One region of the Rothia sp. 27098_8_27 genome, then DNA from elsewhere that is predicted to be linked to it. Evidence: riboswitches for the same ligand, from Rfam matches in the RefSeq annotation. Region 1 holds a riboswitch; each other region holds the start of a gene.
The links. A riboswitch is a leader RNA that binds a small molecule or an ion and turns the genes downstream of it on or off. The one in region 1 is predicted to bind S-adenosylmethionine.
Positions count from the first base shown of each region.

Region 1 (6,985 bases):
CTTCAGCGCCTCGGCGGAGAAACCACCGAAGACGAGGGAATGGATCGCGCCAATACGCGCGCAGGCGAGAGTGAAAATAATGGTTTCGGGGATGACGGGCAGGTAGATGACCACACGGTCACCCTTGCGCACGCCCAGGGACAGCAGGCCGTTCGCTGCCTTCGCGATGCGGCGCTGCAGCTCGGCGTAGGTGATGGCTTCGCGGTCGCCGGGCTCACCTTCAAAGTAGAGGGCGACCTTGTCGCCGCGGCCCGCCTCCACGTGGCGGTCCACGCAGTTGTAGGCGACGTTGAGCTTGCCGCCCTCGAACCACTTAATTTCGGGGATCGTGAACTGTTCGATGCCTTCCTCATCGAAGCCGAGGGACTTCGGCTTCTCGAAGCGGTGCGCGGTGTGCCAGGGCTCAGCCCAGGTGAGGCGCTGTGCCTGCTTCTCCCAGAACGCGACGCGTGCCTCGTCAGATTCGAGGGCGGGGTTCGGGGTGGGGTTCAGCGGGTCGGTGAACGAGTAGGGGGTGGGCAGTCCCATTATTCTCCCATCGGTTGCTGGCATTAGCACCCTTGCTTGCCGTGCCGCTGTCTGTGTGACCGTGGGGTCTGTGTGTGCGTTGGCGAGGGGGTTGCTGCGACGTCACGGAGCCAGGTCTCTCGGTCGCTCTGGATGGTTTGCCTTCTTAGTAAAGCGCGCTCCGGGCCAGGAAGCAAAGGAGCCCGTCATATTCGGAATGGTGAGTACCAGTTCGTAATATAACGACATATTTAAAGACCCCGCCCCGCGCTCACTGCTGTGGGGCGCGGGGCGGGGCACATCATCATCATTCAGTAGGCGACAGGTTTCCCCGCCGACTTCTTTCTCCGGCGCGTAGCGATGATTTGCTCACTGTCGGGAGCAACCACGCGGCGGACATCTCTCCTAAAACTCAGCGCGAACGCCGAGCCTTCTCTATTAGTTGCTGGGGTACTTCGCCTTCACCCAGCGCTCGAAAACGCCCACCAGCGCGTCGGTAATCTTACCGAGCACCGCCAGCGCCACAATAGCCAGTAGCAGGCGGTCGGTGCGGCCGTTGTTCTGCGAGTCGGTCAGCAGGTAACCCAGGCCCATGGATGCACCCAGCAGCTCGGCGGCGACCAGGAACAGCCACGCCTGAGCCAGCGCCAGACGCAGACCCGAAACGACCGACGGCAGAACCGCGGGAAGCTGAACCGTGGTGAACAGGCGCAGACCCTTCAGGCCGAAGGCGCGTGCCGCCTCCACAAGCTTGGGGTCAACGTGCGCCAGAGCCGCAGAAACCGTGGTGTACACCGGGAAGAATGCACCAATAGCAACCAGGGTCACCTTGGAATTCTCGCCGATACCGATCCACAGCAGAAGCAGCGGAACCCACGCCAGGGACGGTACGGCACGTAGCGCACCAATGGTCGGTGCGGCAATCAGACGCACCGGCGCAGACAAGCCAATCAGCGCACCCAGCACCAGGCCGAGCACGGCACCAATACCGAAACCAATCAGCACACGCTGAGTAGAAATCGCCACGTGGCGGCCCAGTTCGCCGCGCTGCGCCAGCTCAACACCGGCGCTGACCACACGGTCGGGGGAGGGCAGCTGAACCTGGGTGAACACGCCGTTCGTGCTCAGAATGTACCAGAGGGCAATCAGCGCCAGGGGAAGAATCAGGCCCAGGTACTGCTTACCGGCGAACGGGTTCGACGGCAGCTTCACGGAAGAGACACGCTTCTCGGCACGCTCAGCGCGAGCGCTGGAGGCGGCGGTAATCGTTGCGGCGGTCATTACTTCTCAACCACCTTTGCGATCTTCTCAACGGCTGCGCTGTCAGACTTCTTTGCGAACTGGTCGTCCACAATGCTGTTCAGTGCCTTGTCCACGTCAGACTGGGAGGGAACGTCGCCGGACTCCACCAGAATCGGGCCGACACCCTTGAGAACCTCAACCTGCTTAGCGCCCGGAACCGGGTCGATGTCCAGGTGGGTGCGCTCCATGACGACCTGAGCGGTCTCGTGCTTAATGCCGGACTCCTCCTCGACAATCTTCACAGCCTCTTCGGGGTTCTTCTTAGCCCAGGCGCGAGCGTACTCGTACACGTCCACGATGGTCTGTGCGGCGGTCGGGTTGGACTGAATGAACTTCTCGGTCGCGTTCAGGAAGCCGTAGGTGTTGAAGTTCAGGTTGCGGTAGAAGAGCACGTCGCCGCTTTCCACCTCGGCAGCAGCCATGATCGGGTCCAGGCCGCTCCACGCGTTGACCTGACCGTTATCCAGGGCGGTGCGGCCGTCGGCGTGCTGCAGGTTCTGAATGGTCAGGTCCGAAGCGGAAATACCTTCCTGCTTGAGTGCCTGCAGCAGCAGGAAGTACGGGTCGGTACCCTTGGTCACGGCAACGGTCTTACCCTTCAGGTCCGCAACCTTGGTGATGCCCGAATCCTTGCGGGTCACCAGTGCCGACCATTCCGGCTGCGAGTAGAGGCTAATGACCTTGATGGGGGAGCCATTAGCGCGTGCCAGCAGCGCCGCCGAACCGGCGGTCGAGCCGACATCAATATTGCCGCTACGCAGCGCCTCATTCGCCTTGTTCGAGCCGGCCGACTTGACCCACTCAACCTTCTTACCCTCGGCGGCGAGGGCGGTCTCAAGCCAACCCTTCTTGCGGATAATCAGGGACAGCGGGTTGTAGGTCGCGTAGTCAATGGTCACGGTGTTCTGATTGCCACCACCGGCAGCACCGGAGGCGTTAGCGGAACCGGAACCTTCACCGGCGCAGGCGCTGAGCAGAGTAGCAAAAGCGGCGGCTGCAGCAAGGGACTTGAGGGCGGTACGGCGAGACGGGGAGTAAGTCATGATGAAATCTTTTCGCTTCTGAAGATGATGATGTGATGTGTAAGAAATGCGTTTCGTGGCGGCTTTAGGCGTTATCTTCCACGCCGAGCTCAGCCAGCAGTTCGCTGCGCAGCGCCGTGATCTCTGCATCGGCGCGGTCACGCGGGTGAGAACGGTCAACGGTCACAATGCGCTGGATGGTGGCGGGCGCCTCCGGGGTGTCCTTACCGAGGACAATCACCCGGTCAGAGAGGTACAGCGCCTCTTCCACATCGTGGGTGACCAGCAGAATCGTGGTCGGGTCTTGACGGTGCACGTCCAACAGCAAATCCTGCATGTTGATGCGGGTCAGCGCGTCCAGAGCACCGAAGGGCTCGTCGAGCAGTAGCACGCCGGGGTTGCGTGCGAGCGCTCGCGCCAGGGACACGCGCTGAGCCATACCGCCTGAAATTTCCTTGGGACGGTGGGTTGCGTATTCGCCCAGTCCGACCAGGTCGAGCAGGCGCGCTACGGATGCTGCGCCTTCAGATTTTTTGGTGCCCTGCGGCAGCCCGAGCGCCACGTTGTCGGCGACGGTGCGCCAGGGGAGCAGGCGCGGTTCCTGAAAGCCGATAGCTACGCGGGGGTCGAGGCCGGTCACTGCCTTCTCGCCGATACGCACGGTACCTGCGGTGATGCGGTTCAGTCCTGCTGCTGCACGCAGGAGGGTGGATTTGCCGCATCCGGAGGAGCCGATGACGGAGATAATCTCGCCGGGGGCTGCGGTGAAGGAGACTCCGCGAAGAACTTCGTGGGTTCCGCCGGGCACGGGGAAAGATTGTCCGACGTCTTCAAAGCTCAAGGGGACGGCGGCGGTGGATACGGCACGGCGGCCGTTCTTTTCACTGGTGGGTACGTCAGTTACTGCACTGTTGAGTGTCATGTCACTTCCATCGTTCCTGGCGTTAGCACCGGGGGCGGAAGAATCCGTGCCGGTTGCTGCGACGTCGTGGAGCCAGGTCTCTCAGTCGCTCTGGATGGTTTGCTTCTCCCACCCTATGGGCTGTGGTGTGCCTCAATCAACCCGGCGGGCGCGTATGAATTTCTATGACCGTATATTTCGCATTTATCACGAAATATTTCGGTTCCACGTCACAAAAAGATTTTTTCGTCACAAACGTGACCTCCCTCCCGCGTGCCCCGTACACTCAAACCACGAGATCATGAGTCCCGGCGCTAAGCTCTGGCTAGCCGGGCGGCAACCCTCTCCCGTAGCGGGGTGCCCCAGATGATGATCTGGCCTCAATGAAAAGAGGCAAGTACGGCGCGAACGCGCCACCTGCACGAAGGCCACCACCGAACGCAGAAGGCAAAAAGGAGGCGGCGCGCGGGGTGCAGGGCACTAACCCGATCCTCCCCGATCATTCGCGAAAGGAAAATCGATGGCTGAGCAGAAGAAGCGCATCGTAGTTAACGCATTCGAAATGACCTGCATTGGTCACCAGAGCTTCGACCTCTGGCGTCACCCGCGCTCCCGCGCAACCGAGTACAACACCATCAAGTACTGGACTGACCTGGCTAAGACCCTTGAGCGCGGCCTGTTTGACGCCGTGTTCATCGCTGACGTTGTTGGTATCTACGACGTGTACAAGAACTCTGCCGCTCCCGCCATTGAGGGTGCCGCTCAGGTTCCCGTGAATGACCCCGCAACCCAGATTTCTGCAATGGCTGCAGTGACCGAGCACCTCGGCTTTGGCGTGACTGCTGCCGCTACTTTTGAGCAGCCCTACACCCTGGCTCGCCGCTACGCCTCCCTCGACCACCTCACTGAGGGCCGCGTCGGCTTCAATGTTGTGACTTCTTACCTGCCTTCGGCTGCTGAGAACCAGGGCCTGCCCACCCAGATCCCGCACGACGAGCGTTACGAGATCGCGGACGAGTTCCTGGACGTCTGCTACAAGCTGTGGGAAGGCTCCTGGGAAGACGGCGCAGTAGTCAAGGACCGTGAGCGCGGCCTCTACGCTGACCCCTCCAAGGTCCACCCGATTGGCCACAAGGGCAAGTACTTCTCCGTGCCCGGCATCTCCCTGACCGAGCCGAGCCCGCAGCGCACCCCCGTGATCTTCCAGGCTGGTGCATCCAGCCGCGGCCAGAAGTTCTCCGGTAAGCACGCTGAGGCTGTGTTCATCAGCGCCCTGCGCCCGGACCTGACCCGCGTTGTGACCGACCGTATTCGCGCCGCTGCCGAGGAGCAGGGCCGTAGCCGTGACGACGTCAAGATCCTCGCAATGCTCTCCGTCATCGTGGATGAGACCGAAGAGAAGGCAAAGGCAAAGTACGAGGAGTACAAGAAGTACATCAACCTCGAATCTGCACAGGCTATCATCGGCGGCTGGTCCGGTGTTGACCTGTCCCAGTTCGACGAGGACGAGGTCCTGAACTACGTGCAGACCGAGTCGATTCAGTCCTTCCTGACCCCCTTCACCCTGCAGGCGAAGGACAAGAAGTGGACCCGCAAGGCCATCGCTGAGCACACCACCCTCGGCGGCATGGGCGATGTCATTGTTGGTGACCCGGTTCAGGTTGCTGACGAGCTGGAGCGTTGGATCGATGAGGGTGGCCTGGACGGCATCAACCTGGCATACCACGTCTCCCCGGGCTCCTTCGAGGACTTCATCGAGTACGTTGTGCCCGAGCTGCAGAAGCGCGGCCGCTACCGCACCGAGTACGAGGGCAACACCCTGCGTGAGAACATCTTCGGTAAGGGCCACACCAAGGTTGCTGACTCCCACCCGGCCGCTAAGTACCGCGGCGCATACGTGGGTAAGCCTTCGGCTGCTGACACCCCGGCTCGCGCAACCGCTGAATAAGCGTTGCCGCTGATGCGAACCGTGTAGGTGCGCTCAAACTTAACGATTGAAAACAAGAACGCCCGTTCTACTGGAGGATTTGTATCCCCGGCAGAGCGGGCGTTTCTTTGCGCTGTGCTTTCTTGATGCGGCACTTTCTTGACGTGGCGCGTTCTTTATACTGGGTGGCATGACTGAACTAAACCATGATGACCGCTGCCCCTGCTCGAGCGGCGAGGTGTACGGCGCCTGCTGCGGCAGGTTCCTGGGCGAGTTTGCCGCCTCCGGCACGTTGACTGCTCCCGCGCCGGAGCAGCTGATGTGCTCGCGTTTTACCGCGTTTGCGACAGGGGATGCGGCGTACTTGCTGGCGAGCTGGCATCCGAGTACTCGCCCGGCCGCCTTGGAGTTGGAGGATGATATCCGCTGGTATCGCCTGGATATTCTCGGTGCTTCGGGTAGCCCGTTTGATGCGTCCGGTACGGTGGAGTTCGTTGCGTATTACCGTTCGGTGCCGAGTGTTCCTGCGGAGGAGCGGGTGAAGGGCAGCATGCATGAGCTGTCGCGCTTTGAGAAGGTGGGCGGCGCCTGGTTCTATGTGGATGGAGACGTCCGCTAAGTCTCGTCACTTTCCCTGCCTCTCGTACGTGCAGAGTGTGGACATAGAAGAAATGGCAGAATCATTCCGAAACCGGAACGATTCTGCCGTTCCTTGTTTTAGTTAGCTTCTGTCTTTTAGAAGCTTTTCAAGATAGTTCTCTAAACGAGAGGCTACCTCCAGCTCATGGTCAGAAATAATGCCGGTATATTCGTGAACTGACCTGGAGACACCATCATGAAGGCGATATATCTGTTTTCCAGAAAGCGTCGGGATATCTCGACGCTCTTGAGAATTAAGAACCGAAGACAAAAGAATAATATCTCGGAAATGTCGACTTTTATCGGAATCTCCATTGTTGAGCAGGGCTGATACCTTCTCGTAAAGAGCGCCCAAACCATCAGGAACATTGACTGTAAATTGGCGGTCAGCGCAGAGTACAGATGCTTTACGGGTACGCTCAAGCCCAAACTGGGCACCACGAGTTTCTAACAGGCGGCCAAACCCCGGATACTCATAGGTGCGAGCGGCCTCCGACTGTCCCGAAGGGATGAGGATATCTATCTGAGCTTCACCGCGAACCCATCGGTGATTTTGACCTGATGCGTTGAATCCGGCAATTGAAAATCCGGCATTGCTAAGAGCCTCATGGAACTGACGAACATACGCCCGTGATGCGCGGATATCAAGAATAACGTCGATATCGTGAGTGGATCGAGAACCAGCGT
Region 1 covers NZ_JAPWAJ010000005.1:56,724-63,708, forward strand. Annotated here, with positions in the region: gene O3675_RS06690 (AMP-binding protein) at 1-528, opposite strand, end outside; gene O3675_RS06695 (ABC transporter permease) at 946-1,788, opposite strand; gene O3675_RS06700 (aliphatic sulfonate ABC transporter substrate-binding protein) at 1,788-2,852, opposite strand; gene O3675_RS06705 (ABC transporter ATP-binding protein) at 2,917-3,753, opposite strand; SAM riboswitch class I at 3,758-3,854, opposite strand; SAM riboswitch class IV at 4,030-4,138, shown strand; gene O3675_RS06710 (LLM class flavin-dependent oxidoreductase) at 4,253-5,680, shown strand; gene O3675_RS06715 (YchJ family protein) at 5,850-6,278, shown strand; gene O3675_RS06720 (hypothetical protein) at 6,381-6,985, opposite strand, start outside.

Region 2 (6,985 bases), on a different contig from region 1:
CCAGAGCCAGACCGGCAGTCGGTGCAGGACCGGCATAGTAGTCGCCACCGGCAAAGTTCGCATCCGAACGAATCGCAATGTTCTGAGTGTGGGCCCAGGAAATCTGCTCCGCCGTAGCCGAAGGACCGGAGGCAATGACCGCGCATCCGCGCACCAGCTCGGGGTTAGTTGCCGCCCACTCCAGGGCGCGAGCACCACCGAGGGAACCACCAATCACGTAGCGGAAGCTGTTCACACCCAGGGCACGCGCCAGACGCGCCTCCGCACGTACGGAGTCGCGAATGCTCACCTGCGGGAAGCGGGAACCCCAGTGCTCACCAGCGCCCGGGTAGCCCTCGGGGACGATGCTCGACGGACCGGTAGAACCGTAGCAGCCACCCAAAATATTGGGAGCAATCACGAAGTAGCGGTTGGTGTCCACGACCGAGCCGGGGCCCACGATGCCTTCCCACCAGCCGTCCGATTCGATAGCGCGAATCAGCGGGGCGGGCATGTCGGGGGTGGGGACGCCGCGGGAGACATGCGTGTCACCGGTGAGCGCGTGCAGGATCAGGATGGCGTTATCGCCAGCCTCGTTGAGGGTGCCCCAGGTTTCGTAGCCGATGGTGACCTGCGGCAGGGTTACGCCGGATTCGAGCTCCAGGTCGCCAATGTTCAGCTGACGCAGGTAGCCTTGCGCTTCGGGGTGTTCGCGCTGGGTGCCTGCCACGGGGATGGGCGCGGTAACAGGCTGGTTGGTAGTGCCGGGCTGGGTGGTGCCGGACTGGCTAGTGCTCTGGGCGGTCATGGGGGTTCCCTTCACTGGGTTGGCCGGCGAGGTGGTGCCGGGTGTGAGCGGGGTACTCGTCTGCGGGTTGAGGCAGCGAGGCGGCGGTGCCGCGCGCTTATGAAATGCTCCGTAACGGGGAATCCGCAGGTGGACCGAAAAGCCGTAGCTTACCGGTCCACCTGCGGGTTACATCACCGTTTAGGAGAGGGTGTCAAAGCCCAGCTGCAGGTCAGCAAGAATATCGTCGATGTTCTCAATACCGACTGCCAGGCGGACGAAGTTCGGGTACACGCCAATCTTCTCCAGCTCCTCAGTGGAAAGCTGAGCGTGGGTGGTGGAGGCGGGATGAATCACGAGCGAGCGCACGTCACCGATGTTCGCCACGTTGGAGTGCAACTTCAGTGCGTCAACGAAGTTGCGGGTCTGCTCCAGGGTTGCGTCCTTGAGGGTGAAGCCGAGCACCGCACCGGGGCCCTTGGGCAGGTACTTCTGTGCGCGCTCGTACCAGGGGGAGGATTCCACGCCAGCCCAGATGACCTTCTCGACCTGCGGGTTGGCTTCGAGCCAGCGAGCGACCTTGGTGGCGTTCTCGATGTGGCGCTCGATGCGCAGGGAGAGGGTCTCCAGACCGATGCCGATGTTGAAGGCGTTGGTCGGCGAGATGGCGGCACCGGTGTCACGCAGCAGCGAAACGCGGGCCTTCAGAATGTAGGAGAGGTTCGCACCGAACGCGGAGTCCTTGCCCAGATCGCGTGCGTAGACCAGGCCGTGGTAGCCGGGGGCAGGCTGGTTGAACTTGGGGAACTTCTCGGGGTCTGCGCCGTAGTCGAAGTTACCGGAGTCCACAATCACGCCGCCGATGGAGGTGCCGTGGCCGCCCAGGTACTTGGTGGCGGAGTGGACGACCACATCCGCGCCGTGCTCGATGGGGCGCAGCAGGTAGGGGGTGGGCACGGTGTTGTCCACGATCAGGGGCACGCCGTTTTCGTGGGCAATTGCGGCGATGGGCTCAATGTCGAGCACGTCGTTGCGGGGGTTGGGCACGGACTCGCCGTAGAACAGCTTGGTGTTGGGGCGAACCGCAGCGCGCCACTCGTCGAGGTTGTCAGGATTCTCAACGAAGGTGGTTTCGATGCCGAGATCGGCGAGGGTGTACTTGAGCAGGTTATAGGTACCGCCGTACACGGAGGGCGAAGCGACCACGTGGTCACCGGCACCGGCAATGTTCAGAATTGCGTAGGTGATGGCCGCCTGACCGGAGGCCAGCAGGAGCGCGCCGACGCCGCCCTCGAGGGAGGCGATGCGGTTCTCGATAACTTCCTGGGTGGGGTTGTTGAGGCGGGTGTAGATGGGGCCCAGCTCGGCGAGAGCGAAGCGGTTTGCAGCTTGCTCTGCACTGTCAAAGACGAAGGAAGTGGTCTGGTAGATGGGTAGTGCCCGAGCTCCCGTTGTGGCATCCGGTGCCTGTCCCGCGTGAATCTGGCGGGTTTCGAACTTCCAACCGGCGGGGTTGGCGGGAGTCGGGACGGTAGTGTTGTTGCTCATGCTTGGCTCTCCTAAGGGGATAGTTAGGGGGCCGCATGCCGAGCGGTACAGGAATCGTCGTTGAGTTGTCCTGTCACGATTGATGTACCGGATTCGGTCACATCGGTCCCGCGCTTGCGTCACGCTTGTGCGTAACGCCCGGTCTTCACCCAGGGCACCCCACCGCGGAGGAGGGTTGCCGGCCAGCTAGCTGGGGCTTGTCGCTGGCGCTCTTGACCTGTTATTTAGAGTGTCATAGGGCACGGGGCGGGGTCAAGGTTTTTGTGGGTGCACGGTACTTTAAGACATTTCATTGCAAAGATGACGTTTTTTAACGTCTGTCATAAAACGTGAACGACGGTGTCGGGGCAATCCGAGGGCGAGGCAATCGAGATGCGGAGGTGGGCACCCACCACCCACATAGTAACCCCCATCACTTTTATCTACGGTTTTTCGGTACACTGAAATGACACATACACTCACGCAGGGTACAACTCACTACGGCTCGCTACGCCGTTTATCCTGCTCAGCATCCCTCCGGTATAGGGGCCAGAGGGTCATACCCGAAGGTTACCTACTATGTCTCTTGTTCTTGATGCGGCGCAGCTCAGCCGCGTCTTTGGCAAAGGTGAAAACGCTTTTACCGCCGTCGACAGGGTGTCGCTTCGCGTCAGTTCCGGTGAGATTCATGCCCTCCTCGGCCCCAATGGTGCGGGCAAAACGACGACCGTGCAGATGTGCTCGACCCTGCTCACCCCTACCGGCGGTAACCTCACCGTGAACGGTATTGACGCTATCGCCCACCCGCAGCGGGCGCGCCGTCACGTGGGCCTAGCTTTGGGAGGGGAGAACGGCTTCTACCCGCGCGCTAGTGCCCGCGACAATCTGCTGTTCTTCGCCGATGTTGCGGGGGTTTCCGGGCGGACCCGACGACACGAGGTGGAGCATGCCCTAGCACGCGTAGAGCTCACCGATGCGGCAACGCGGCCTGTCCAGGAGTTTTCCCGCGGCATGAAGCAGCGCCTACATATTGCCCGCGCCCTGCTCGGCTCCCCCGCCCTGCTCCTGCTGGATGAGCCGACCAATGGGCTCGACCCCGATATCGCTCTGACCGTGCGTACCCTCATCCGATCTCTGGCAAATGAAGGTACCGCCATTCTGCTGACGAGCCACCTGCTGGGCGAGATTGAGGACCTAGCGCACACCATCACCGTTTTGGGCGCAGGTTCTGTCGCCGTGAGCGGCAACCTCGAGGATATTGCCGCGCACGCCGGCATTGCCGCCACGACCGTGGTTCAGGTCGAGGCCACCGCCACCGAGGGCATTGATACGCTCCGCGGGTTCCTCGGCGATAAGGCGGCGGTACTTTTTGCCCCGCGTGGTTCCGGCTGGGAACTGACCCTCTACTGGCATGGCGAGCGCGCCACGTTCGAGGCGGGCGAGGCTCACCGCATCCTCACGGAGGGGCTTGCCACCGCGAACATTGGGGCACGGACCGAACCGTACACACGCCCGGCAACCTTGGAAGAGGCATACCTGGCGATGGCGGAGGGGCTCAAGCGATGAACGCTCAGACGCAACGCTCGGAAGAGTTCCAGCGGCAGGATCGACGGTACGACCTGTGGCAGGAGTGCGCCCGGCAGCTACGGCTCATGGGCTTTAGCCTGCGCCAGTTCCTGACGGTCCCCTACTTCATTCAGCTGCTCATCAGTACGGTACTCGGCTCGGTCATCCTTCAGGCGCTCGCCGTGCATGCGGCAACGCAGAACACTGCGGCTCAGCCTGTCGACCCGACCCTAGCCTGGACTCGCGCCGGCATTGTGGGCATGTGGTCGGTCTGCATCGTGTCTGCGGGCATCATCAATTTCGAGCGTTTCCGTGGGACCCTCGTGTACCTGTGTTCGGGGTCGATTTCTCCGGTGCGGGTGCTGGCGGCTATCGTTTCGAGCGCCTCCATTGTGGGTATGGCGGCTTTGCCCCTGTCGTGGCTCATCTGGGCTCTTGTGACGCTTAACCCGCAGGTCACGGATTTTTCGGCACTCTGGCCGCGCTACGTTCTGGGCGTTCCCCTGCTGTGGCTTGCGTGCCTGTCGGTCACGTTCATGATTGCGGTATTCTTCGTGGCCACGCCGAACGCTATCGCCTACGAGGAGCTATTGCTCGTGCCGGTTTTTATTCTTTCCGGGGTTCTCTTCACGACCATTGAAGCGCCCGCCTGGCTGGATGCCGCGGGCGTGCTCATTCCCCTGCAGGCGCCGGTTCACCTCCTACTTGGGCGTACCGCCATCACTACCCCGACGGATGCACTCCTGCCCGTAATTCAGACCCTGGTCGTGAGCTTCATCTGGGCGTTGTGCGCCTTCCTTTTTGCCCGGAAGGCTCTCGCCTCCGCCCGTCGTCGCGGCACCCTGGGGGCGATGTAGCGTGCCTGTTCTCTCTACTGATTCCCTGCCCGGCGTGGTGCGCCGGGCACTGTCTACCGCCTCTATTGGCTGGTCATCTTCTATTACCTTCGCAACCCTCGGAACGGCTGTCACGACCCTGGTTCTCGTACCCGGTCTTAACGTGCTTTTCACGGTGCTTCTGGGTGCTGATCTTGCCGCAAACGATACGGTACGCATCGGCTGCGCGTCTGCTCTGATTGCCACCCTCAGCTCCGTGGCAGCCGGTATTGTCGCGCGCGTTGCCACCGACCGGTGGATTGGCGTCTTCGAGTATGTGTGCACGGCACGCCCCGTGGATGCTGGCTACTGGCTGGGGGCGGCGGCGGTACCGGCGTTGCTAGCTTCCGTGACGGGTCTGAGCAATGTGGGCATCGTGTGGTTACTCTCCCTCACATCCTCCGCTGCGGGAGCAAGTTCCGGGCTTTTAGTTGGCACCATCTTACTGATGCCGGTTGCGATTCTTGGCGGAGTCTGCCTGGGTATTTTTGCCGCCGGGCTGGGCCTGTACCTGTCGGATCCGTACACGGGCTCGAATGTTCTGTCTATTGTTCTGCCAGTGAGCGCGGGCGTGATTGTGCCGGTGAGCACCTACCCCGCGTGGCTTGCGTGGGTGTGTTCCTGGGTTCCGGGGTCCCGGCTGGTGCAGGCTTTAGATACCTCTGGCAGTATTACGAGCAGCACCGCACCGGATCTCTTCGCGCTCCTGGCGACGGACGCGGCGCTGGCGGTGCTCTACGCCGCAGTGGGGTTGGGGCTGACATTCCTTGCCGCCCGCCGCATCCGTGCCGGTGCCCGCGCCTCGCTATTGTAAACGGTGAAACCTGAAAAAGAACGAACCTTTTAAGTGCCCGTGCCCGCTACCGGGCGCCGCAACCAAGAAAGACTATTCCTGTGACCATTGCTCCCGCTTCATACACCTTAGAGGCCCTCGGCTTCGACCCATCCTGGCAGGGCGCGGCAATCCGCGCCGCGTTCACCCTCAACGGCACGCTTGAAGATTTCACCCTCGCCCGCGTGAGCGCAGTGCACCGTACTCGCTGCGAGCTGCTGACCTGCGAGCGGGGCGAGCTCGTGAAGCTTTCCGCTCCCCTGCGCTCGGTTGAGAATGACTACGGTGAAGAAGAGTACCCCGTCGTGGGTGACTGGGTGCTGGCTCAGTCCATCCCTGGAACCGGTAGCGATAGCCAGCCCGCGGAGCATAAACCCCTCGCGATTCTGCCCCGCCGAAGCTACCTTACCCGCCCCAGCGCCACCCGAGAATCCGCGGATCAGCCCGTCGCCGCCAACGTGGATATGCTCTGTATCGTTGAGCCCTGCTTCCCTGAGCCGTCGATTGGGCGAATTGAACGCTACACCGCTCTGGCGCACGCTTCCGGGGTGCAGGTCGCACTGATTCTCACCAAGGGCGATTTGGTGACCGCGGAACAGCTCGCCAACTACAAGGACTCCCTCGCAGGTGGTGTGGATGCGGTACTCACCGTCTGCACCGATAACGGCTACGACCCTGCCCCGGTCGCGGAGCTTGTCGCCGGACGCACCGCCGCATTCTTGGGCCGTAGCGGCGCCGGAAAATCCACCCTGGTCAACGCCCTGCTCAACCCCGGAGTTGACCCCCGTGAGGATAGCCAAGAATACCAGGTGCAGGTCACCTCCACGGTCCGAGATGCTGACGGCAAGGGGCGCCACACCACAACCAGCCGCCAGATGCTTGTTTTACCCGGTGCGGAAGGCTCAAGCGAAGGAGACTCGACCAACACAAAATCATCATCTGGCACGGTGCTGATCGACACTCCGGGTGTGCGAGCCCTAGCCGCAACGAGCGATAGCGCCGCGATTGACGAGACCTTCGACGACGTCTCCGGTTACGCTTCCGCCTGCCGGTACAGCGACTGCTCCCACGGCTCCGAACCCGGATGCGCGGTGCAGCAGGCCATCGCTGACGGCGCTCTCGACCCCGAGCGCTTCGAACGCTACCGCAGGATGATAGCCGAATCCGCGCGTCTACGCCTGCGCTCTCAAGAACGTGAGTACCGGCAGAGTAACCGTGCCTTCACAAAGGCAAACAAGGCGGGCCGCCGCACCCTCATGTCCATTAAGGGCCGCGCTAACTAGCCACCGAATGCGCACGTTCCAGAAGAGTGCAGGGGGCTAATCTGGGTGATACTGCTCAGGCCGCAATATAGTAGCCTGCCTCACTCTTCGATACACTAGAACTAGGCGTGCCCACAGTCCCCCGCGCACCCTCACC
Region 2 covers NZ_JAPWAJ010000002.1:192,090-199,074, reverse strand. Annotated here, with positions in the region: gene O3675_RS04305 (homoserine O-acetyltransferase) at 1-787, opposite strand, end outside; gene O3675_RS04300 (bifunctional o-acetylhomoserine/o-acetylserine sulfhydrylase) at 968-2,314, opposite strand; SAM riboswitch class IV at 2,420-2,532, opposite strand; gene O3675_RS04295 (ABC transporter ATP-binding protein) at 2,873-3,859, shown strand; gene O3675_RS04290 (ABC transporter permease) at 3,856-4,716, shown strand; gene O3675_RS04285 (ABC transporter) at 4,718-5,548, shown strand; gene rsgA (ribosome small subunit-dependent GTPase A) at 5,629-6,849, shown strand.
Region 2: it holds a riboswitch for S-adenosylmethionine, as region 1 does, so the genes downstream of both, O3675_RS04300 (bifunctional o-acetylhomoserine/o-acetylserine sulfhydrylase) here and O3675_RS06710 (LLM class flavin-dependent oxidoreductase) in region 1, are expected to answer to the same signal.

Region 3 (6,985 bases), on a different contig from region 1:
ACCAAATGTGCCCAACGACTCGGGCACAGCGCCCAAAATCGGAAGCATCGGCAAAGTACCAGCATCGCTACTGGTCAAACCAACCGAGGTGCCCGCACCAAAGGAGAAACCGGCACCGGTCGACCACGCAATCGCGTAGATTACCAGGTTCGGCAAGAAACCCAGCTGCAGCAGAGTCACCGCAGTATCACCCACAGCGCCCGCGTGCAGCTCCTGGTAGGTGGCAACGATCTGCGACCAGCCCGCCAAAATACCGATACCCAAAAGCACCGCACCCAAACCAATCAGCGCAACAAAAGCAACCACCGCAGCACGCACCACAGCCCAGGCGTACGAACCCGCCCAACGCGAATACTGACTCATCTGCGAAATCTGCTCCGCAGTATCAACACCCACCATGCGCGAGAGCGAACGCGCCTCACGGTAGCCACCCCACATCAGACCAGCCACCACAATACCCAAAGGCACCAGGGCAGCATTCAACGCCTGAAGAGGCTGCGGATGCGGGCTCGCCCAACCGTACATCGCCGAACTAATCAGCGCATAGGTCACCGAACCGGACAGCACCGGAATCAAAAACTCACCCTCATACGAGGCGCGCGCCAGGCGACGACCCGAACGGTAACAGAGCAGCAGAGGCAGAATACTCAAACCCAGCGGCACCAGCGTCATCGTGCCGGCAGAAGCACCAAAAGCAGCCGCAAGATCCAGGGGAACACCGTGAATCAGAAGCCACAGGTGCGCCGACATGGCGGCCACGGAGGAGAACTCCATGTCGCCAAAACCCTTGGTCGCCCACACGGCAGACATCGCCGCAAACACAGCAAGCGCAGAGAACAGGGCAGTAACAATTAGCTCAACAACACCCTGAAGCCACAGAGGCATGGGCATGGAATAACGAGAGATAGGTGAGGTGCTTTTCATCGTCCTTCAATCATGCCACGAATTAACGACGAAACCCGCCTCCGATTAACACTCGAAAGCGGGTTCTCACAACTATTCACACAGGTATTCATCCAGACGCGCACGCGAGGACGCGCATCCGGCAAAGTTTTAATCCTCAGTCCACGGGTTGGAAGCCTGAACACCCCAGGCGCGGTACACCTGAGCCTTAGAAGAAATCAGCTCCAAATCATAGGCACTCGCGCTCGCCGCCATCAGACCCTCCAGGGCGGCGGTAGGCAGCGGACCGGCATCATCACGACCCACGGCATGCACACCGAGCGGCGCCTGACGACCAGCCCACTCGAGGCTCACATGCGCATCCACATTAATAACGTGGTCGCCAAAGCGCTCAAGAAGTTCGGTAATCCAACGATCAGTTTCCGGGTAGGGGTACAGGCCCTTCAACTCGCCAATACTCAGCACGGAAATGTACATGTGTCGGAACGAGCGGCGGCGCAGAAAAGCGACCACGGCGGGATCAGGATCCGCCTTACGGATCTCCGCAAGAACGTCGGAGTCCAGGAGCATACCGGAGAAATTCATACCCCTAATGCTACGCTACGCGCAGACCGGCGTACTGAATAGCGGGGATGCCCTCGGGGTTCGGCAGAAGAAGGAAGTTCAGGAACTCGTCGCGCTTAGAAGAAATGCGGGAGTAATCGTCAATGCTGACTGCGGTGTATCCGCCTCGCGCGGGGACAGCTGCGGCACGCAGGCTTTCCTGGTAGGAGCGGGAGGGGTTCAGAGAGATTGCTGCTTCGGTTGCAGAGCCGTTGTACATGTGACAACCTGCGCCGTGAGTGGCGCGATCCTTTCGCGTTGCTCTTGTCTGTACCAATTACCACCGGTTATTCCGGTGGTGAATACAAACCGCTTCGTCATCCGAGCCACCCGTGAACATGGGGTTGGCGTTCGACCATAGTCGGAGCTTATCAGTCGAAACTCTTGAAGCTGGGTTTAGCTTACAGCATTTTCTCAAGTTAAGTAAAGCGTTTTTTGAAAGAGATTTAGATTATTGGCGTTTTGGCTTGTGGAAGTGTTTTGAATGGCGGGAATTTTTGATACGGCGCGGAATATCTTATGTGAATACCGCTGTTTTTATGCATCAAAAACGCATCCTGCACACCCACCCGGCAATGACCGGCGACAAGGCGCAAGCCCGCACGATACGCGATAATGAGCTGGTGAGCGCCAACAATCCTTTCCCCGAAATTCCCGTCACCGTACCGCAGATCATTCGCCAGGCCGGGCACCGCACTTACCAGCGCGGTGTCGCCTACCAGCACAACCGCGAAGTCATCCGCTACAGCTACGACGAAGACGAACGCACCCTCACCGGGCTCGTCAACGGAAGCACCATCATCCCCTACGAAGTGACCGTCCGCTTCTTCCCCGCCGTCAGCGGCTCCGCAACCTTCACTGCCCGCTGCACCTGCCCCGTACTCACCGACTGCAAGCACGCCGTAGCGCTCATGCTCACCGCGCTCGACCGCGCCTCCGTAGCGAAAAAGGCGCTCAGCGAACACCCCGGACCCGTCGGCGTGCCCAATACTGGCTCTCATGGCGTAGCAGCGAAGAGTGCGGATGTTGCAGAGGCGAAGAAAGCCGCCGACCCGCTCGCGGCGTTGCGCGCCTCCGGTGCGCTCACCACCGCGGCGAAACTGCCCGCACCCGATGCAGCGGCTACCGAGCCCGAAAACACCCAGGGAAGCTTTGCGCTCAACGAGCTAGGCGCCTCCCCGAGCCTGCAAGCAGAGGCATCCGCCACCAAAATCTCGGCATGGCGGCGCGACCTCTCCTCCGTTCTTTCCGCACGTCAGGACCTTGCGGGCATCGATTCGATGCGCGTGAGCGGTGCCCTGGATTTCTCACTGAGTGTCTCCGGTTCCTACGCGCGCGGCCGCAATATGCCCGGCGCAACCCCCAGCATTAACCTGCTCGCCCGACCGCTCATGGCGTCCAAAACCGGGCGCTGGATCAAGGGCGGACTCAGCTGGGAAACCTTCGCATCCAGCGTGGGCGGGCCCGTCGGGCGGCACGAAATCTACCCCGAACACGAACGATTCTTCGCCGAGCTCTACTCGATTGCCCGCCCCTGGCAGAACATGTATTCCTCGCACCGCGACTGGATCTCAATCAGCGCTTCTGCCTCCACTCTACTCTGGGACGTACTCGCCCGTGCGGAGGATATTGGCCTGCCCCTGCTCGTCAACGGTCGCGAGGTGAACTACGCCGTGCTGAGCCCCGCACAGGTGCGCCTGCACGCCGCCGCCAGCGAAGAGAAACACGCAGAAGGCACCGGACTACAGCTTCAAGCCGCGCTCAGCTGGGAAGGACGCGAAGGCGAACTACTGCGCCAGCTCTGGCTACCCGCCGCGCACTGCCACCCCATCGGCACCCCGCGCACCGGCTTCTTTGCCCTGGGCGGGCTCGCCCAGCAGGAGTACGAGCAGGCGGCAAAGGCGGTGCACTGGAAGACCGCGCGCCCCGGCGCACTGGATGAAGTGGGCCGTGAATCTTTTGTTCAGAAGAGCGAGCAGGAGGCGCCGACTGAGGAAGCCGAGAATAGCGCACCGACGATTGCCCCAGTACAGGGTGAGCGGGTGCGTTACTCCCCCGCCGTACCCGAACTGCCCGAGGGCGTGGAGCTGGCACTCATCCCCCTGGTCGAGCCGCTCGATGCCGCCTCCGAATCGCTCATTAGCGCCGGAACCGTGCACATTCCCGCCGCGGAACGCGCCACGTTCCAGAAGGAGTATCTGCCCGCGCTCAGCCGTTCCATTCCCTCGCTGACCCCCGATCCTGCGCTGGCGCTGCCGCGCGTGAAGCCGCCGCATCTGGTGCTTGAAATCAGCTTTGACGAGCAGGTACGCCACGACGCGCAGCTGAGCTGGCGTTGGGAGTACCCGCTGAACCCCTTCGCGGAGGACAGCGCAGAGGAGGCGAGCGCACAGGACTCTGCGGGTGCCTCCGATGTGTACTCCCTGCCCGTTTTCGGTTACCCCGGTGAAGAGGGCGGCGAGGTGCGCGACGAACGTTTTGAGGCGCGCGTACTGCGTTCGGTGCGCGCAATTCTTGCCGCCCACCCGGCGCTTTCCGGGCTGGAGGAGCGCCGCATCGAAGGCTGGGAGACCCGCGAGTTGCTCAGTGCGATTCTGCCGAAGCTTCGCCGTGTTTCCGCTGTTCAGGTGCGTTTTAACGGCACCCCGCCACAGTTCGTGGAGGCAACCGACGCGCTGATTGAAATCACCGTGAGCGAGGGTAATTCGCGCGACTGGTTCGGGCTGGGCATTGCGGTGAAGGTCAACAATTGGACTGTACCGTTTGCACAGATTTTTGAGGCGCTCGATCGCGGGGCGGACCGTATTCTGCTCGGTAACGGCACCTATTTCTCGCTGCGTCGACCCGAGTTTAAGACCCTGCGCACCCTCATTGCGGAGGCTCGCGAACTCGACGATGCGGGCGGTGAGCTGCGCATTAACCGTCACCAGGCGGGGCTGTTCTCTGAGCTGGAGTCGCTGGCGGCGAGCGTGCATACGACCGCGCGGTGGGATGCTCAGGTGCGTTCGCTGCTACAGCTGGTTGAGGGCCTGGAGGATGCCGAAGAGAGCGCCGAAGAGAACCCCGAAAAGGGCATTGAAAAAGCACTCGACAAGGGCGCTCAGGATTCCCCCGCGCTCCAGAAGACCTCTCGCAAGAAGACTTCCCGCCAGATTATTCCGAGCTGCCCGGTACCCACCGGCCTGCAGGCGACCCTACGCCCCTACCAGGTGGAGGGTTTCCAGTGGTTGTCGTTCCTGTACGAGCAGCGTCTGGGCGGTATTCTCGCCGACGATATGGGTCTGGGTAAGACCGTGCAGGCTCTCGCCCTGCTCGCCCACGCGATGGAGGAGCACCGTGCCGCCTCCGAACGTGCCGCAAAGCGAGGTGAGAGCGTCGAGCCGTTCGCGCCCTTCCTCGTGGTTGCGCCGACCTCCGTTATCGCCAACTGGGCGGCGGAGGCTGAGCGATTCCTGCCCGAGGCGAAGGTCGTGACCATCACCGAAACCACCGCCGGTAAGACCCCGCTTGCCGAGCGGGTTGCCGGGGCTCACCTGGTACTGACCAGCTACACACTGCTGCGCATGGACGAGGACGCCTACACCGGCTACGCCCGCACGCTAGGCCGTACCGTTGACGAGCGCACGGGCGAGCAGTCCGCCCCCGAAGGCTGGGGTGCGCTCCTGCTGGACGAGGCGCAATTCGTCAAAAACACCGGCACCCGCGCCTGGTCCATCGCCCGCGCAATGCCCGCCCGCACCAAGATTGCGATGACCGGCACGCCCATTGAGAACAACCTCATGGAGCTGTGGGCGCTGCTGGCAATTGTGGCGGACGGCCTGTTCCCCTCCGCCCGTGCGTTCCGTGACCTGTACGCTCGCCCGGCGGAGTCCGGAGAGGACCCGGCGCACGCCGCGGCGACGGCTGCTCGTCTGCGTCGGCGCATCCGCCCGCTCATGCTGCGCCGTACCAAGGAGCTGGTGGCGGCGGAGCTTCCGGCGAAGAACGATACGCGCGTGAACCTGCCGCTGGCTCCCGGTCACCGCCGCATCTATGACACGCATCTGCAGCGTGAACGCCAGAAGGTGCTGGGTCTACTGGAGGATATGGATAAGAACCGGTTCACGATCTTCCAGTCGCTGACCCTGCTGCGCCGCCTGGCGCTTGATGCTGCGCTGATTGATCCGGAAGCCTACGCCGGGGTGTCGTCGGTCAAGCGCGACTACCTGGTTCAGCAGCTACCCGACCTGCTCGAGAAGGGCCACCGTGTGCTGGTGTTCAGCCAGTTCACCGGCTACCTCAAGAGCATTTCGGCGCGCCTGGCGGAGGAGGGCATCGGCCACCTGTACCTGGACGGTTCGACCCGCAACCGCGCCGAGGTTATTGAGGCGTTCACGAGCGGTCAGGAGCCGGTGTTCCTCATTTCGCTCAAGGCTGGCGGTTTCGGTCTGAACCTGACCGAGGCGGATCACGTGTTCATCATGGATCCGTGGTGGAACCCCGCCGCTGAGCAGCAGGCAGTGGACCGTATTCACCGCATCGGCCAGGACAAGGAGGTGCACGTCTACCGCCTGGTCGCCGAGGGCACGATTGAGGAGAAGGTCATGCAGCTCAAGGAGTCGAAGGCCGCGCTCTTCGATGCGGTGGTCGGTGAGGGCGAGTTCGCCTCCGCGGCGGTGACGGCTGAGGATGTGCGCGAGCTCTTTGCGCCGGCTGTCGAGCGATAGCCGCCCTCCAGCCCGAGCGGTACCCCTCGAGTCTGAGGAGGTGTCTGGTGCCCGTCATTTTTTGTCATTTGGTTACGCCTCAGGCTAGATTCACGCCCGATTCTGGCCCGGCTCTTCTCAACGGTGACTCTGGGGCGTAGCCTTGAAGGACTACTTACGGAGGCGCCGCCTCCCCATAGATTCCAAAGGAGCATCATGAGCTACAACGTACCCAACGTAAAGTTCAACGACGGCCGATCCATTCCGCAGCTGGGCTACGGCGTGTGGCAGGTCGAGGACGAGGTCGCCGAGAAGGTTGTGGGCACCGCCCTGGAGACCGGCTACCGCCACATCGACACCGCCGCTATTTACGGCAACGAGGCGGGCGTAGGCCGCGCTATCGCTAACTCCGGCGTGGCTCGCGAAGACATCTTCCTCACCACCAAGCTGTGGAACTCCGACCAGGGCTACGAGAGCGCTTTCGAGGCGTTCGAGGTGTCCCTGGACAAGCTGGGCACCGACTACGTTGACCTGTACCTGATTCACTGGGCTAAGCCGCAGCAGGGCCTGTACCTGGATTCCTGGCGTGCGCTGATTGAGCTGCAGAAGCAGGGTAAGGTCCGTTCCATTGGTGTTTCGAACTTCCCCGAGGAGCAGCTGCGCGAGATTATCGAGGAGACCGGCGTGGTTCCGGCCATCCACCAGATTGAGCTGCACCCCTACTTCTCGCAGGAGGCGCTGCGCGCCGTTCACGCCGAGTACGGTATCGCAACCCAGGCGTGGAGCCCGCTGGG
Region 3 covers NZ_JAPWAJ010000002.1:22,206-29,190, reverse strand. Annotated here, with positions in the region: gene O3675_RS03650 (DUF6350 family protein) at 1-924, opposite strand, end outside; gene O3675_RS03645 (plasmid stabilization protein) at 1,054-1,488, opposite strand; gene O3675_RS03640 (hypothetical protein) at 1,499-1,726, opposite strand; SAM riboswitch class IV at 1,762-1,896, opposite strand; gene O3675_RS03635 (SNF2-related protein) at 2,082-6,212, shown strand; gene O3675_RS03630 (aldo/keto reductase) at 6,408-6,985, shown strand, end outside.
Region 3: it holds a riboswitch for S-adenosylmethionine, as region 1 does, so the genes downstream of both, O3675_RS03640 (hypothetical protein) here and O3675_RS06710 (LLM class flavin-dependent oxidoreductase) in region 1, are expected to answer to the same signal.